Regions from separate parts of the Paenibacillus marchantiae genome, predicted to be linked through region 2. Evidence: predicted binding sites of a transcription regulator. Region 2 holds the regulator's gene; each other region holds the start of a gene.
What was found. The regulator CtsR, encoded in region 2, represses protease genes until heat stress. The targets are predictions, from matches to a motif close to ATGGTCAATAAAGGTCAAACA.
Positions count from the first base shown of each region.

Region 1: clpP (ATP-dependent Clp endopeptidase proteolytic subunit ClpP) is a predicted target of CtsR. The motif match lies at 1,138-1,158, and genes of this name have one in related genera.
Region 3: clpP (ATP-dependent Clp endopeptidase proteolytic subunit ClpP) is a predicted target of CtsR. The motif match lies at 1,931-1,951, and genes of this name have one in related genera.

Region 1 is NZ_CP118270.1:6,774,641-6,777,895, reverse strand. Features, by position in the region: gene tig (trigger factor) at 1-970, shown strand, start outside; gene clpP (ATP-dependent Clp endopeptidase proteolytic subunit ClpP) at 1,348-1,938, shown strand; gene clpX (ATP-dependent protease ATP-binding subunit ClpX) at 1,951-3,204, shown strand.
Region 2 is NZ_CP118270.1:353,464-356,718, reverse strand. Features, by position in the region: gene PTQ21_RS01875 (GNAT family N-acetyltransferase) at 1-680, shown strand, start outside; gene PTQ21_RS01870 (CtsR family transcriptional regulator) at 1,153-1,614, shown strand; gene PTQ21_RS01865 (protein-arginine kinase activator protein McsA) at 1,645-2,169, shown strand; gene PTQ21_RS01860 (protein-arginine kinase McsB) at 2,198-3,255, shown strand, end outside.
Region 3 is NZ_CP118270.1:1,329,891-1,333,145, reverse strand. Features, by position in the region: gene gap (type I glyceraldehyde-3-phosphate dehydrogenase) at 1-170, opposite strand, end outside; gene PTQ21_RS06090 (sugar-binding transcriptional regulator) at 279-1,304, opposite strand; tRNA gene PTQ21_RS06085 (tRNA-Arg) at 1,788-1,862, shown strand; gene clpP (ATP-dependent Clp endopeptidase proteolytic subunit ClpP) at 2,041-2,637, shown strand; gene PTQ21_RS06075 (PdaC/SigV domain-containing protein) at 2,923-3,255, opposite strand, start outside.

The DNA of each region.
Region 1 (3,255 bases), 560 kb from region 2:
TGAAGTTGCTGTAGCCAAACATGAAGTAACGGATGTAGAAGTGACTGAAGAGCTCGAGCGTCTTCAACAACGTCACGCAGAACTCGTTGTTATCGACGAAGGTTCCGCACAAAACGGCGACGTTGCTGTAATCGACTTTGACGGTTCCGTTGATGGTGTACCTTTCGAAGGTGGACAAGCTGAGGGTTATTCCCTGGAACTTGGTTCCAACACATTCATCCCAGGATTTGAAGAGCAGGTTGTGGGTCTGTCCACAGGCGACTTCAAAGACGTTGAAGTAACTTTCCCTGAGAGCTACCATGCAGCTGAACTGGCTGGCAAAAAAGCGGTATTTAAAGTGAAAGTACATGAAATCAAACGTAAACAACTTCCTGAACTGGATGACGAGTTTGCAAAAGATGTTAGCGAATTCGATACGCTTGAAGAGTACAAAGCTGATCTGAAAACGCAATTGGAATCCCGCAAAGCAGATGAAGCCAAAGCAGCTCAAGAAAATGCTGTTGTAGAAAAAGTGGCTGAAAATGCTGAAGTGGATATTCCTTCTGCAATGGTTGAGAGCGAAGTACAAAACATGATGCGTGATTTCGACAACCGTCTGCGCAACCAAGGTATGAACCTGGAAATGTTCCTGAGCTTCTCTGGTCAAACACAAGCTGACCTGAGAGGACAAATGCAGGAAGATGCTTCCAAACGTGTTCGCAACAACTTGGTTCTTGAAGCCGTTGGTAAAGCGGAAAACATCGAAGTGTCTGACGAAGAAGTTAACCAAGAACTCGAAAAAATGGCTGAGTCTTACAAGCGTCCTGCTGAAGAGATTCGTGGCATTCTCGAGGGTAATGGTTCCCTGGACAGCCTTCGTGATGAAGTGAAACTGCGTAAAACGATCGATGTTCTCGTTGAGAACAGCAAAGTCGTTGAAGCTGTTGAAGCTCCAGCTGAAGAAGTTGCTGCAGAAGCTGACGAAAAATAAGACAAGCTGTTACGTAATGAACAGCTGAATAAACGATAAGGCACGTGAATCATTGCGTGCCTTATTTTTAAATTATGGCATCCATTTTATAGAGGATTCAGTAATAATATGGATGGATTTCGTTGTGGCATTGGTTATGCATATTCAAGGTCCTATGGTTCTCCTGCAAATAAAAAAAAGGTGAAACGGCATAGGATTGCTCCGATTTGCACATACATAGAAAACATGGTTAAATATGATCAGGCAAAAAAGTAAACTTACTCCGTCTTTACACCACTTGTGAAAAATGACATTGTCACAGGAACGTGTTAGAATGAATTTGGGTTTGCTTTACAGGTAGCCTATGTCTAATTACATGTAGAAAAGAGGTTGGTCTCATGAGTCTGGTGCCAATGGTTGTTGAACAAACCAATCGAGGCGAGCGGTCTTACGATATATATTCGCGTTTGCTGAAGGATCGCATTATCTTTTTAACCAGTGCGATTGATGACGATGTAGCCAATCTTGTCATAGCGCAGCTTTTGTTTTTGGCAGCCGACGATCCTGAGAAGGATATAAGTTTGTACATTAATTCACCTGGTGGTTCTGTCACCGCAGGGATGGGTATATACGATACGATGCAATATATCAAGCCGGATGTATCGACCATTTGCGTAGGTATGGCAGCAAGCATGGGCTCGTTATTGCTGACAGCCGGAGCTCCTGGTAAACGATATGCGCTGACTAACAGCGAAGTGATGATTCATCAGCCGCTTGGCGGCGTTCAAGGACAGGCTGCGGATATCAAAATTCACGCAGAATGGATTATTAAAACACGTCAGAAACTGAATCAAATATACGTCGATCGTACAGGTCAACCCCTTGAGAAAATCGAGCGGGACACAGACCGTGACTTTTTCATGAGTGCTGAAGAAGCCAAAACGTACGGCATTATTGACCAGGTGCTCAGCAGACCGATCAATTCCTAAAGGGGTGGTTTCATGTTTAAATTTAACGATGAGAAAGGGCAGTTGAAATGCTCTTTTTGCGGTAAATCTCAGGAACAGGTGCGCAAGCTGGTCGCTGGACCGGGCGTTTACATTTGTGATGAATGTATCGAACTGTGCACTGAAATCGTAGAGGAAGAGCTCGGTCATGACGAAGAACTGGACCTCAAAGATATTCCAAAACCGAAAGAAATCCGCGACATTCTTGACCAGTACGTCATTGGTCAGGATCAGGCGAAGAAATCTTTGTCTGTAGCGGTTTACAATCACTATAAACGGATCAACACACAAAGTAAGATTGAGGATGTTGAATTGCAAAAAAGTAATATTTTGCTGTTAGGACCTACGGGTTCTGGTAAAACGTTGCTTGCGCAAACGATGGCCAAAATCCTTAATGTTCCTTTTGCTATTGCTGATGCAACTTCATTGACGGAAGCGGGTTATGTCGGCGAAGATGTAGAGAACATTCTGCTCAAGCTGATTCAAGCTGCTGATTATGATGTGGAAAAAGCAGAGCGCGGCATTATTTATATCGATGAAATTGATAAAGTAGCGCGTAAATCCGAGAACCCATCCATTACTCGTGATGTATCGGGTGAAGGTGTTCAACAAGCGCTCTTGAAAATCCTGGAAGGAACTGTAGCTTCTGTACCACCACAAGGTGGTCGTAAGCATCCACATCAGGAATTCATCCAGATTGATACCACCAACATCTTGTTCATTTGTGGCGGTGCCTTTGATGGTCTCGAGCAAATGATTAAACGCCGGATCGGTAAAAAAGTCATCGGCTTTAATACCGTTGCGGAACAAAAAGATCTTAAACCAGGTGAATATCTGGGTATGGTATTGCCGGAAGACTTGCTGAAATTCGGTCTGATTCCGGAATTTGTAGGCCGTTTGCCAGTTATCTCCACTTTGGAGCCACTGGACGAAGACACATTGGTACGGATTCTTTCCGAGCCAAAAAATGCGCTTACGAAACAGTACCAAAAACTGCTTGAGCTGGATAATGTGAATCTGGTGTTCGAACCAGGAGCATTGCTGGCGATTGCGAAGGAAGCCATTAAACGTAACACGGGTGCACGTGGACTACGTGCAATCATCGAGGGCATTATGCTTGAGATTATGTACGAAGTGCCTTCCCGTGATGATGTTACGAACTGTGTCATTACCGAAGAGGTCGTTGAGAAGAGAGTCGTGCCTGAACTGAGCCAATCCAAGGACGACAAGCAGGAAGAAAGTGCCTAACTAAAGGCGAATATTCCGTTTCAACACTGAAATATAGACTTGTCAGTTCTC
Region 2 (3,255 bases):
CGTACGCTGAACGCTATAACGGAACCTTGATTCGGGATGATGCGAGATGGGAGAATTCAGTTCTATCTAATGGCGCCAGCCAGAAGGCTGTATATTATGATGAAGCTGGTAAAGCAAAAGGCTATGTTTTATATGAGGTTAAGGAAAGAAAGTTTACCATTAAAGAGATCATTTATCTGAATGAAGAGACAAGACAAGGTTTGTGGACCTTTATTGCCAACCATGATTCCATGATTGAGGAAGTCACTTTACAGGCACCAGCCAGTGATATGCTTGCTTTTCAATTAGATAATCCGCGGATTCAGCAGGAAATTGTACCTTTCTTCATGGCACGTATTGTGAGTGTAGAACAATTTATTTCACAGTATCCTTTTGCGAGCCCAGACTCACCAGTACAGATTAATCTCCAGGTAGAGGATGCCCATGCACCATGGAATGAAGGGGTATGGCAGTTGAATGTGGCGATGAATGGTACAGCTTCGATATGGAAAACATCTGAGTCGGCAGCTAAAGATCAGACTGTTAAAGTAGACATACAGGCGCTCACCGCAATGCTGATGGGGTATCGTAGGCCCGCAGAGATGGCTCAAATAGGTAGAATTGAAGGACCGAATGGAGCGATTAAGGCTTTGGAGCAAGCGATTCCTGAACGGGAAACGTATTTACTTGATTTTTTCTGATCCTCATAGAGTAACGAGTATTTTAGGATCAATTTCATAGACTTAACTTGTATAGCATTACGATGCTAGTGTGAGACAAATGGACTTCTCCAGCTATTTTGGAGAGGTTTTTTTGTGTCAGCCGAATATTTCGTGTAAAATCGTAAAAAATGAATAGTGCTCCCTCTTGGCAAAACCACAAAATATGCTATAATGTATATAAAGTCAAAGAAAGTCAAAGTCAACTAAAGGTTAAATACTTACGTAGCTTTCTTTCTGCAATCCGGTGGTGGGAGCCATATTGAAGGTAGTACACATCAGCGGATAAAAGCAATATTAAAGGACCTTCGAGCGTCCTTCGCTCTCCTGTTAAAGACCGTTGAAGATCAGTTTCGCTGTTTCCTTGATTGGTTAAATGGGTTGAGAAGGTGTACTCTGTAGGGGCGTGTGGGTCCTTATTGACTTAACGTTTCAGACAGTGGAGGATGAGTGGATGCGTAATATCTCTGATATTATCGAACAATATCTGAAGAGTATTTTGCATGAAAGTCCCGAAGGATTGGTCGAAATTCAACGTAATGATCTGGCTGATCAATTTTCATGTGTGCCTTCCCAGATCAATTATGTCATCAGCACCCGATTTACACTCGAAAAAGGTTACCTTGTAGAGAGTAAACGTGGCGGCGGCGGTTATGTTCGCATACAGCGGATTGAATTGCCGGCTCACTCGGCTCTGCATAACCATTTGCACCATAGTATTGGAGATGAGATCGGGCAGACAGCTGCCGAAGGTCTGATCTACCAACTGGAAGAAGCACGTTTCTTAAGCAAAAGGGAAGCCGGGTTGATGCGGGCAGCTGTATCGAGAGAGATTATATTGGTCAAACTTCCTTACCGGGATCAAATTCGTGCCAGAATGTTAAAGGCGATGTTAATATCTTTGCTCGGTAAATGAAAACTATCGGGATCAAGGGGGTACATCATTGTGCTGTGCCAAGAATGCAACAACCGTCCGGCAACACTCCATTTCACGAAGATCGTGAACGGAGAGAAGACGGAATTCCATATTTGTGAGTCATGTGCTCGTGAAAAAGGGGAAATGATTCCCGGAACATCCAACGGATTTTCCATTCATAACTTATTGTCCGGGTTGCTTGATTTTGAACCCTCAGGCAAGAATGGCAGTGCGGGAGCAACACCTGCGCAATCCCTTCGTTGTGAAGAATGCGGCATGACCTATTCACAGTTTAGCAAAATCGGCCGCTTTGGCTGTAGTTCTTGTTATAAATATTTTGACAGTCGTTTGGACCCACTATTTAAACGGGTTCACGGTAGCACTTCCCACGTGGGTAAAGTGCCTGCACGGGCTGGTGGTCGCATCAAGGTCAAAAGACAGATTGCTGATCTGAAACGGGATCTTCAGGAGAGCATAACGCAAGAGGAGTTTGAAGAAGCCGCTCAAATTCGTGATCAGATCAGGGAACTTGAAAAAGAAATAGCTCAGGAGTAAAGTTTGTGATGAGTAGGAGGGATGCGTAATGCCTAATCTGCGTTTTACAGAGAAGGCGCTCAGCGACTGGATGCGTAGTGATGCGGCTGATTCCGAAATCGTCATTAGCAGCCGAGTCCGGATCGCACGCAACCTGCAGCATTATCCGTTTCCGATGCTGGCTTCCAATGAGCAATCGGAAGAAGTGCTGAATAAGCTGAGCGAAGTACTTCAATACGATGACGTTCATGCTTTTGGAGATTTTCATACCCTGGATCTGATTGATATCGATGACCTTGACAAACGGGTGCTGGTGGAGAAGCATTTGATCAGTCCCAGTCTTGCGAACGAATCCAGAAATGGTGCTGTTATTCTCAGTGAGGATGAATCTGTCAGTATTATGATTAATGAAGAGGATCATCTTCGTATCCAGTGCCTCTATCCGGGGTTCCAGGTGAAAGAAGCCTGGGAGAAAGCTTCCGCCATAGATGATGCTTTTGAAGCGCATGTGGATTATGCTTTTGATGACCGCAGAGGATATTTAACCAGCTGTCCTACGAATGTAGGTACAGGTGTAAGAGCATCTGTCATGATGCATCTGCCCGCTCTGGTGATGACACAGCAGATTGGCCGGATTCTAACCGCAGTATCCCAAGTCGGACTGACTGTACGGGGAATTTACGGTGAAGGCAGTGAGGCGATGGGTAACCTGTTCCAGATCTCGAACCAGATCACACTGGGGCAGACGGAACAAGAAGTCATCGATAACCTGCATAGTGTTGTGTTACAGATGATTGGGCATGAGCGTACCGCCAGAGAACGGTTAATTACCGACTCCAGATTGCGGATTACCGACAGGGTTATGCGTTCTTACGGCATTTTGTCCCATGCAGCCATCGTTGATTCGAAGGAAGCTGCACAGCGTCTGTCTGATGTTCGACTTGGTGTAGATCTCGGATTGTTGGACGGCTTGTCCATTACCGTGATGAACGAGTTGAATGTGATGACGCAGCCGGGCTTTTTGCAGAAAACATTTGGGGAAGACATGCGGACAGATGAGCGTGACATATATCGGGCTCAGTTGATCCGTGATACGATCAGTGCAGC
Region 3 (3,255 bases), 980 kb from region 2:
ACATCGCCATCGAAGCGACCTTGAGTTGTATCATATTTGAGCAAATGAGCCAGCATTTTAGCATCAGTCAAGTCGTTGATTGCTACTACTTCAATGCCCTCTACATTTTGAATACGGCGGAATGCCAAGCGTCCAATACGTCCAAAACCGTTAATACCTACTTTAATCATGAGTAAGTTCCTCCCAAGTTTTGATTAATTTTTTTTATGAAACTTATATATTCAAGACAGACCGTGAAGTCCGTAAAGACAACAATGGTTGTGGTGAAAAGTAAACTCTTATTCCATTTCGGCAACGATGACTTCGGCAGCAGCCTCGTCAATAATCAGAATATCTTCCTGGCCAAATCGCAGCACGGAGTGAATAGCAGCAGCTTTGCTTTTGCCACCTGCAATTCCGATCACGACATCGGTTCGTTCAATATCCTGGAGTCGCATGCCCAGCGTAAGCATGGTGTGTACCACCTCACCCTGATCATTAAAGTAATAACCGAAGGATTCAGATACGGCCCCTTGCGCCTGAAGTTCATCTATGATCTCTGTCGCAAGTTTACGGCGCCGTGCCATCTCTACGGCATCACCGATTCCATGAATGACGATCCGCGATTTTCGAATCAGCTGCAGAATCTCCTGAACACTTGGGTCCTGGATTAGTGATTCGTAGGCATGATCACTAAGCAAATCCGGTACATGCAGGAGTTTGTATTGGGCCCCTACCCGTTTTGCCATCGTGGATGCAATCGTATTGGCCTGAATTTCGAGGCTTTCTCCCAGCCCACCGCGTGCCGGCACAAACCAGACACCTTTCAGCGATGTTGGCGGAGTCAGTTGCTCTGCAACTCCAGCCGTTGTTGAACCGCCAGTTACGGCGACAACATCGTTATCAGTCATAATATTACCCAGAGCCTTCGCTCCGGCTCTACCCAGTTCCCGTTTGGCAAATGGAGAAATGTCCGAATCACCAGGAACCACAACTACCTTTTGCAGACCGTAGGCTTGCTTGATGCGCTCTTCCAGTTCGGATAATCCGAACAGCTCTTTGGCGACGGGTTCCAACTGCTGCAGCAATTCATGCCCTGCCTCACTGATCTTCATGCCTGCACTGTCAATTTCAATAAGTCCCTGAGCCTTTAACAAATCGGTTTCAGCCCTCAGAACCCGCTCGGTCATCTGCATGGAATTAGCTAACGTTCTTCGTCCGATCACATCCGATAACATGATCTGGTGCAGAATCGTATACCTCTTCTTCAAGACATCCATGAGATCAGGCAGAAGCTGCTTTTGCACTTCTAAAATCGTTCGCATGCTTTCCACTCCCGCAAGCTTCTCGTTCCAAGCTTTCTTTCATGGCCCCAAAACGTCCCGGGTTAACTTTTTAAGTCCCACGTCTATTCTACCTAAAACTGACGTGACATGCAAGTGTTTCGAAGCGTTAAATCGACACGTTTCAGGCGTTTGTACGCGCTTATTTTCACAATGTCAATCTACTATGATCGAGAACAACCTGTTCGACACCATATATAGAAGCAAAGTAAAATTCTCATCTACATATTGCTTGCTATGGTTTTTCATATGGCATGTCCAAAACCTCTTTTAGCATTTACCTATTTGCGCTCTTTATCCACTTATTTTCATCATGATCAATTTCAGGGTATTCCAAACCAAAACAGCGAACATCAGCTTGCAATTAAATTACTCATGAGCTATAATCATTATTGCTGTCACATATTTGAAGCTTCTATTTCAAAACTGCTTTTATGCAACTATGTTTGCAGCAATAATCAATGTGCGCCCGTGGTCCAATGGATATGACGTAGGCCTCCGAAGCCTGAGATCCAAGTTCGATTCTTGGCGGGCGCGCCATTCTTAATTAGTAGCTCATAACACTCTTAACCAATGAAACCGAATAGGTTTCTTTTTTTTTCAAACTTAGTTTGACTTTCTTTGACTTTTTGTTTGGAATTGTTTATGATGTGGGTAATACGGTAACAGTTTATATATAACACCAATTAACATTTACATTTCTGAGGAGGTTTTTCACGTGAGTTATATTCCAATGGTCGTTGAACAGAGCAACCGCGGTGAGCGCGCCTATGACATCTATTCCAGATTGCTGAAGGATCGTATCATCTTCCTTGGCAGTGATGTAAATGACGTTGTGGCGAATTCCATCATGGCACAGATGTTGTTCCTTACTGCGGAAGATCCGGAGAAAGACATTCACTTATACATCAATAGCCCAGGCGGCTCCATTACAGCCGGTATGGCGATTTACGATACTATGCAATTCATCAAACCGGATGTATCTACCATCTGTGTAGGTATGGCGGCTTCGATGGGTGCATTCCTGTTGAATGCAGGTGCCAAAGGTAAACGTTTTGCATTGCCTAACAGCGAAATCATGATTCACCAACCACTTGGTGGTGCGCAAGGTCAAGCTTCGGACATCGAAATTCGTGCCCGCCGCATCCTGAAAATGCGTGATACGTTGAACCGCATCATCGCTGAGCGCTCAGGCCAACCGCTGGAGCGTATTGAGAAAGATACAGATCGTGACTACTTTATGAGCGCTGCTGAAGCTGCCGATTACGGTATCATCGATAAAGTTATTGAAAACGTAGGTTCCCAAGGCATCTAAGCCGAGGCGAATCGCCAATTAAACGGATAAACCATATATCCAACTCAAACGGCAACGCCCAGTTGAGTTGGATATATGAAAAAAGGACGCTCTCGTCAATATGACGAGGGCGTCCTTTTTTTGAAGATAATTTAAAAGTGCATGATACATATTTAATTGATTCACTTTAACTCTCATAGCGTTACGCTAGCAATAAGCCCAACACTAATACTAAAGATACATTTACGAACCGAGCATACGCATACGCTATTAGCCATCATTTCAACGAAATGAAAATCTAATACTTTACTTGTTTGCTGTTAAGCCACTGAACGGCTCTGTGCCTTTAGGAAGCAACTCTTTGTATGTGAACGGAAATTCTGGGAAGCCTTCCGCATAAGCTGTATACTCATACAACTGGAAGAATACAACTACACCTGTTGGTGTTACATAGAAATCCTGATCTTTATTCAGGCCTTTATAGCCTTCAAGGTAACCACCGCTAGCTTTAAGCTGATCTCCGACTTTTTTGCTTACTGTCTGACGCACAGTTTTGTTATTTTGAATTACATCATCCAGACTCAATTCCTTGCCGGAATCCAGAGCAAAGGTGTGACCTGAACGGAAAGTCATGCCATG